3 regions of the Paraburkholderia sp. FW306-02-B genome follow, and region 3 is predicted to be linked to each of the others. Evidence: riboswitches for the same ligand, from Rfam matches in the RefSeq annotation. Region 3 holds a riboswitch; each other region holds the start of a gene.
The links. Region 3 has a riboswitch for cobalamin ahead of cobA (uroporphyrinogen-III C-methyltransferase). Riboswitches for the same ligand answer to the same signal wherever they lie in the genome.

Region 1: it holds a riboswitch for cobalamin, as region 3 does, so the genes downstream of both, AC3WOG_RS23405 (CbtB domain-containing protein) here and cobA (uroporphyrinogen-III C-methyltransferase) in region 3, are expected to answer to the same signal.
Region 2: it holds a riboswitch for cobalamin, as region 3 does, so the genes downstream of both, AC3WOG_RS04540 (TonB-dependent receptor domain-containing protein) here and cobA (uroporphyrinogen-III C-methyltransferase) in region 3, are expected to answer to the same signal.

What each region holds. Positions count from the first base shown of each region.
Region 1 is NZ_JBYSXZ010000002.1:541,645-543,905, forward strand. It holds gene AC3WOG_RS23395 (hypothetical protein) at 1-433, shown strand, start outside; gene AC3WOG_RS23400 (histidine phosphatase family protein) at 461-1,039, opposite strand; cobalamin riboswitch at 1,086-1,291, shown strand; gene AC3WOG_RS23405 (CbtB domain-containing protein) at 1,278-1,499, shown strand; gene AC3WOG_RS23410 (CbtA family protein) at 1,511-2,260, shown strand.
Region 2 is NZ_JBYSXZ010000001.1:1,011,916-1,014,176, forward strand. It holds gene AC3WOG_RS04535 (ATPase) at 1-226, opposite strand, end outside; cobalamin riboswitch at 434-691, shown strand; gene AC3WOG_RS04540 (TonB-dependent receptor domain-containing protein) at 783-2,261, shown strand, end outside.
Region 3 is NZ_JBYSXZ010000002.1:1,947,014-1,949,274, reverse strand. It holds gene cobW (cobalamin biosynthesis protein CobW) at 1-153, opposite strand, end outside; cobalamin riboswitch at 368-648, opposite strand; cobalamin riboswitch at 729-956, shown strand; gene cobA (uroporphyrinogen-III C-methyltransferase) at 1,175-1,927, shown strand; gene AC3WOG_RS29920 (cobalamin biosynthesis protein) at 1,924-2,261, shown strand, end outside.

The DNA of each region.
Region 1 (2,261 bases), 1.4 Mb from region 3:
GACCAGGATATTCGCTGCGGCGATTGCCGCTGTATCTCTAAGCGCCTTGCTGCCGTTCAGTGCGAATGCCGACGATGCGCCTAGTCCCTGCGCGTCGCTCAAACGCATCGTTGCGGCCGCGCCGGGCGGGTTGGCCTCGCTGACGCCGGAGGACGGCAAAGGTGTCGCGCAACCCTACGGCGACGACGCGCAGTGTTCCGCGAGCCACGGCAGCTACCAATGTATGTGGACGCCGCATCACGATGCCGGTTCGAACGCGGACGCGCTGCAAGCCGTCGCGGCCGACATCGCATCATGTTTGCCGGAGGCGACGCACGATCAGAATTCGCCGGGACGTCAACACTTTTATGTAGGCACACCCGGCAAGCGGACCGAGATTACCGCGACGCCGGCGGGATCGAACAAACTGCGGCTGGTCGTCTCGGGCAAGTGAGTGTTGTTTTGCTTGCCCACGCGGCCGCTATTGCTGCCGCGCTGGCCACCACGCCCAACCGCGCTGCGAGCGTCGCAACTCGACCACCGAAAGCGGCGCGATTTCGATGCGTGGAAACACTGCGGGCGACGCACCCAGCGCGTGAACGATCGCGGCCCGGATCACCGGCGCATGCGTGACACCGACGACGCTGCGTGCATCGTTTGGTGCATCGCCTGGCGCGTCGAGCCATTGGCCTACCCGTTTCACGAGCTGACTAAACGACTCGCCGCCATGCGCGGCCGCATCCGGATCGCGCGTCCATGCGGTGAGGTCCTGCGGTGCCTCGACGGCGAGGTCCGCGAGGCGCCGGCCATGCCATTGTCCGTAGTCGATATCGGCCAGTTCGGACGCGACCGTCGCCGCGAGCCCTAATGCCGATGCCGTAGCGCGTGCACAAAGGGCCGGGCTGACGAAAACCGTCGCGTCGCGAGCGATCGACAGACGCTCACGCGCGGCGCTGGCTTCGGCGAGGCCGCGCTCGTCGAGTGGATCGTCGGCGGGGAAGCGGCCTGCGCGCATAGCGGCAGTCGACGCGTGGCTGATCAGTAACAGCCGGATGTCCATTCAGTTCCTTTCCTTAGAAGCCGGGCAAAAGCCGGACGCTGCGTGCATGTTTTGCGCTACCGAGGGGCAAAGTTTAGCGCGTAGAATAGCGGGACTGCGAAGCGCGGAAGCCGGTGAGAGCCCGGCGCGGTCGCGCCACTGTAATCGGTGATTCACACGCCGAAAGCCAGACCTGAGCTTCGCACCATTCCTCTTCAATCGACTATCGGGGCGCGTTACCCCCCAGGAGATGTCCATCATGACCGATGCTGTTTTCGATCCGGCTGCTCAGCCTGCCACTCGACCCACGCCGATACCGCTGCGCGAGCTGCTGCCCTGGGTCGTGTTCGGCGGCTTGCTGCTGTTGCTCGCGCTTTATTTCGTTGGTGCGGAACAGGGCGCTACGTCGCTGATTCCCGGCATGTATGTGCATGAGTTCGTGCACGATGGCCGTCATTTGCTGGGCTTTCCCTGCCACTAACGGAGTCGAACATGGTTGGTAAATTGTTGGTACGCGGCATGCTTGCAGGCATCGCCGCGGGACTGCTCACGTTCGGCTTTGCCAGAGTCGTGGGCGAACCGCAGGTCGAGCAGGCGATTTCGTTCGAGGAAAAGGCAGTAGTAGCGAGCGGCGACGCGCACGAACACGACGAACTGGTGAGCCGCGGCACGCAAGCGGGTTTGGGGTTGCTGACAGGCGTGGTGACGTATGGCGCGGCGTTCGGCGGACTGTTCTCGCTGGTGTTCGCGTATGCGTATGGCCGGGCTGGTACGTTGAGTGCGCGCGCGTTGTCTGCATGGCTTGCACTTGGCGCGTTCATTGCGTTGGTGATCGTCCCGAACATCAAGTATCCGGCGAATCCACCGTCGGTGGGCGATCCTGAGACGATCGGGACGCGAACCGGTTTGTTCTTCCTGATGATTGCTGTTTCGCTGACCGCGATGGTGTTTTCGCTGAAGGTACGGCGTCGCGCGGTGATGAAGTTGGGCGCGTGGAATGGGTCGATTGTGGCGGGGGCGGTGTTTATCGTGATCATTGCTGCTGTGCAGTTGTCGATGCCGGCTATCAACGAAGTGCCGGCCGGTTTTCCAGCTGTGCTGCTATGGAAGTTTCGCGTCGCGGCGATTGGGATGCAGGTGATCATGTGGACGACGATCGGGCTGCTGTTCGGCGCGATGGTGGAGCGGAGCCGGTTGTTGGCCGCGAGGGGACGTGCGGCGACTAAGTCTGTTTATCTCTGAT
Region 2 (2,261 bases), on a different contig from region 3:
TCAGGCGTACCTGTGCGTCGTCGATCTTCGCCGACAGCGCGTCGCGTTCCGCTTGCAGCGCATCGCGTTCCTCGCGCAGCAACGCGAGTTCAGTACGTGTGGCCTCCGCCTCGGCGCGCGTTTGGGCGAGCTGCTCTTCGAGCGCGAGTCGCGCTTCATTGTGGCGCTGGCTGATCGCAATCAGCTTGCCGATATTTTGTGAAAGTGTTTCGAGTTCGGTGAGCATGTGCTGCGTCCTCTAAAGACCTCGCATTTTAGCGCGGAATGTCGCAGGTTCCGACAATTGTCTCGTTTCGAGACGTAACAACCTCGCTTTGTGCCGCCTTTTATCGACCATATGACGAAAAACGACGCCTGCATCGAACAATAATCCGCACTTAACCGAACAGATCGAGCACGGATTAACCATTCTTGACGGACCCGGGGGGCGCTCCTAAACTGGCCGCACTTTGGTGCCCGCGCGTGCTTTTCGACAGTGCGCGCAGTTAAACGGGAAGCAGGGCGCGACGTTCGCCTGAACACGCCAGCCTGCGCTGCCCCCGCAACGGTAAGCGACCGCATGTCGTCATGCAGGTCGATCCTGATCGTGTGTTCGAAGTTAAACACGCGAGTGTGCCACTGCGCGTCACGCGTGGGAAGGTGGGATCGATGTGTCGCCAGCCCGGATACCGGCCAGAGGGAGAGGTCCGTCCCGCGCAAATTCGTAAAAAGCGCGGGCGCCTCGTTACGCATCGGCCTGCGGGGAAGCGGGCCGCGCACGCTATCCACAGGAATATCGTCCCATGCTGTCCCCCATCGCTCGCGCGGCGTTGCTCGCCTTTGCGGGCCTGCCGCTCGTCGCGCACGCTCAGGCTGCGTCTTCTTCGGTTTCTTCTTCAGCTACTTCTTCAGTGAGTTCGTCGGATACCGGCACGGCGAGTTCTTTTCCCACGGTGTTGTCGCCCGTTGTGGTCACCGCCGGGCGCGGGCCGCAGCCGCTCGCCGATACGATCCCGCAGACCACACTATTCGATCAGCAAGATATCGCCGACGCGACCGCGACCGATTTGCCGGGTCTGCTGCAACGCGCACCCGGCGCGCAAATCTCGCGCACGGGCGGCCCTGGTTCGACCGCGAGCCTGTTCCTGCGCGGTGCATCGTCGACCCAATCGCTGGTGCTGATCGACGGCGTGCGGGTCGACTCGGTGAGTCTCGGTGCGCCGCAACTCGCGCAGATCCCGCTCGATCAGGTCGATCACGTCGAAGTGGTGAACGGCAATGTGTCCGCGTTATACGGCTCGGGCGCAATCGGCGGCGTCGTGCAGGTGTTCACGAAAGACGGGGGCGATCATCCGCCGCGCTTCAATTTTTCGGTGGGCTACGGCAGCTATCACACGCAGACGCAACAGGCCGGCGTGAACGGCGCATTGGATAAAGACGGCAAGACCACCTTCAGCGTTTCTCTCGCGCGCGCGAAAGACGACGGCTTCTCGTCGCTCAATCCGGGTAAGGCGCCCAACGCAAATCCGAATGCGAACGGCTATCTGAACGAGAGCATCTCCGCCTCGTTGCGTCACAAGTTCAATGACAAGTGGGACGCAGGCGTCACGTATTTCCAGTCGAACGGCAACAATAGCTACGATAACGCGTACGGCGTGCCGACCGATCTGAACAACCTGTATAGCAAAGTGCGGCAAATGTCGGTGTTCGCCAACGGCAAGGTGACCGACTGGTGGACCAGCCACGTTATCGTCTCCGAAGGCGACGACCGCAGCGTGTCGAACACCAACGGCGTGTACAACGGCCGCTTCGATACCGACAATCGCCAGTACACGTGGCAGAACGATTTCGCGCTCGCCGCGCAGCAGAAGCTGCGGGTCGGCTATGAGCATCTCGATCAGCGCCTCGACTCGGACACGTTCGCGGCCCCCGACCGGCATGTGAATTCGGGTTTCGCCGGCTATACGGGGCGCTTCGGGCGCAGCCAGATTCAGGCCAACGTGCGGCGCGACCAGTATTCCGATTTCGGCGGGGCGAACAGTTACTATCTCGGCTACGGCTTCGACATCACCGAGCATTGGAAGGTGAGCGCAAGCTATTCGGATGCGTTTCGCGCGCCGAGCTTCGACGATCTGTACTATCCGATCAGCGGCAATCCGTCGATTCAGCCTGAGCGCAGTCATTCGATCGAAGCGGCGTTGCAGTACGCGTCGACTGCGCTCGGCGTGATGCGCCTGAGCGCGTTCCAGACACGCTATTCGAATCTGATCGACTACCGGCAG
Region 3 (2,261 bases):
ACCGTCGATGCCGAGTTCGCCGAACTCGTTGACGATCACCGCGATGCGCTTGCCGCCCGCATGCTGAAGAATGTGCCGCAGCAGCGTGGTCTTGCCGCTGCCGAGAAAGCCCGTGACGATGGTGACGGGGATCTTGCGCATTTGAGTTTGCATCGTTGGGTCCATCCGAAGAGGTTGCACGTTCACACGCCGGCGGCCCGCGTCCTGATGCGCTTCACGCTCGAGCCCAGCACAAACCAGTGCCAGGCAAGCAAACACGAAAACAAAACACGGGGACGACAGCGGGGACGAAAAACGGCGTTGCCGCGGCAACAGAAAACAGAAAGCGTGAACGAGGTCATGAACGAGCCACCGCATCCCCGCGGTGTTCATCCGTCATAGTCTGGCCGGTATCCGGGCTGGCGAAAGCGCCGCTTCACCTTCCCGCGCGAGTGATTTCTCGCTCAGTGGTTATATGCCGACGCGGCCTTGCGCGTGGACATCGAAGCCGGCTCCGCGGCGCCGGAGAACGCATCCAGGCACCGCTTTTCGCTTACCGTTGCGGGGGCAGCACAGGTTGACCCGATCCATAGCAGGCGGGCGCCCTGTTTCCCGTTTAACTGCATGCGCACGAGCGCGCACACGAGCACCAAAGTGCGTGCGAGTGTAGGCCCGCAGTCCCGCGCCGTCAAGGAAGCGCGGGCCGCGCCGGCGCCTTATCGAGCGTGCTGGCGAGCGCCGCCATGTGCTATCGTATGCGCGCGTTTGGTGCTCGCACATGCGTTCGCATGTGCAGTTAAACGGGAAACAGGCAGCGCTCGATCGCGCTCAACCTGTGCTGTCCCCGCAACGGTAAGCGACCTGCGGCGCCTTGGCGCCGCGCATGCGTTTTCGATGTCACTGTCTGACGAATCAGACGGGAAGGCAAAGCGCATGAGGCCGCCAGCCCGGATACCGGCCAGACGCGGAGGCGGCGAACGTCACGCCGCCGGCTGCCTGAATCCGCGAGGGACGGATGGGAAGGCGCTGAAGCACGATGTGACGCGCCCGTTTGCGATTGCCGAGGAATCGCGGCGAGCGGCGTTGTCGTCGTGCGTAATCTGTCGCACCGCATGAGCGCTAATTCCGCCTGGATCGTCTTCACGGCCCGCCCGTCCCCCCTTGTCACGACATGGCACGCGCCATGCACGCCGCGATGAGCCGCGCCTGGCTGATCGGCGCCGGCCCCGGCGACGTCGAACTGATGACGCTCAAGGCGACTCGCGCGTTGGCGCAGGCCGATGTGGTGCTGGTCGACGATCTGGTGAATCCCGACGTGCTGCAGTTCGCCCGCGCCGACGCGCTGGTCGTCTACGTCGGCAAACGCGGCGGGCATCCGTCGACGCCGCAAGCTGGCATCGTCGCGCAAATGCTCGACCATGTGCAGGCCGGGCGCAGTGTCGCGCGTTTGAAAGGCGGCGATCCGTTCGTGTTCGGCCGTGGCGGCGAAGAGCAGCAGGCACTGCATGCAGCGGGCATCGAGGTGGAAATCGTCAACGGCATCACGGCGGGAATCGCGGCGCCCGCGGCAATCGGCATCCCGGTCACGCATCGCGATCACGCGCAAGGTGTGGTGTTCGTCACCGGACATGGCGCCGGAAGCGGTGAGCCGGACTGGGCGGCGCTCGTTGCCACGCGAATGACGCTTGTGATCTATATGGGTATGCGGCGGCTGAACGATATCGTCGGCGCAATGCTCGCGGCCGGCATGGGCGCCGACACGCCTTGTGCCGCGATCGAATCCGCTACGCGTCCTGAACAAAGGCATGCGCTCGCGCCACTCGGCGGCTTTGCCGACGCAGTCACGAACGCCGGGCTCGGCTCGCCGGCGATCGTGGTGATCGGCGGCGTGGCGTCGCTGGCGTTGGAGCGAGCCGTCGCTCACGCTAATGCGGTGGACGCGCAATGAAAGCGCTGAGCGTCGGCATCGGTTGCCGCTTGCACAGCTCGGCCGAGCAGATCGATACCGCCGTACGCGCGGCGCTCGGCCCCCATGCGTTCGACAAAATCAGCGCGATCGCCACCATCGACGTCAAAGCCCACGAAGCAGGCTTGCTCGAATTCTGCGCACGTCACGCATTACCATTGAAACTATTCAGCCGTGAGCAAATTGCGGCATTACCCGTTGCCGATGCCGAGCCTTCGGCGGCGGCACGCGAACACCTCGGCGTGGACGGCGTCTGCGAACCCTGTGCCTTGCTCGCTGCGGCCGCCGCTCAACCCCATACACCCGATGCACGCCT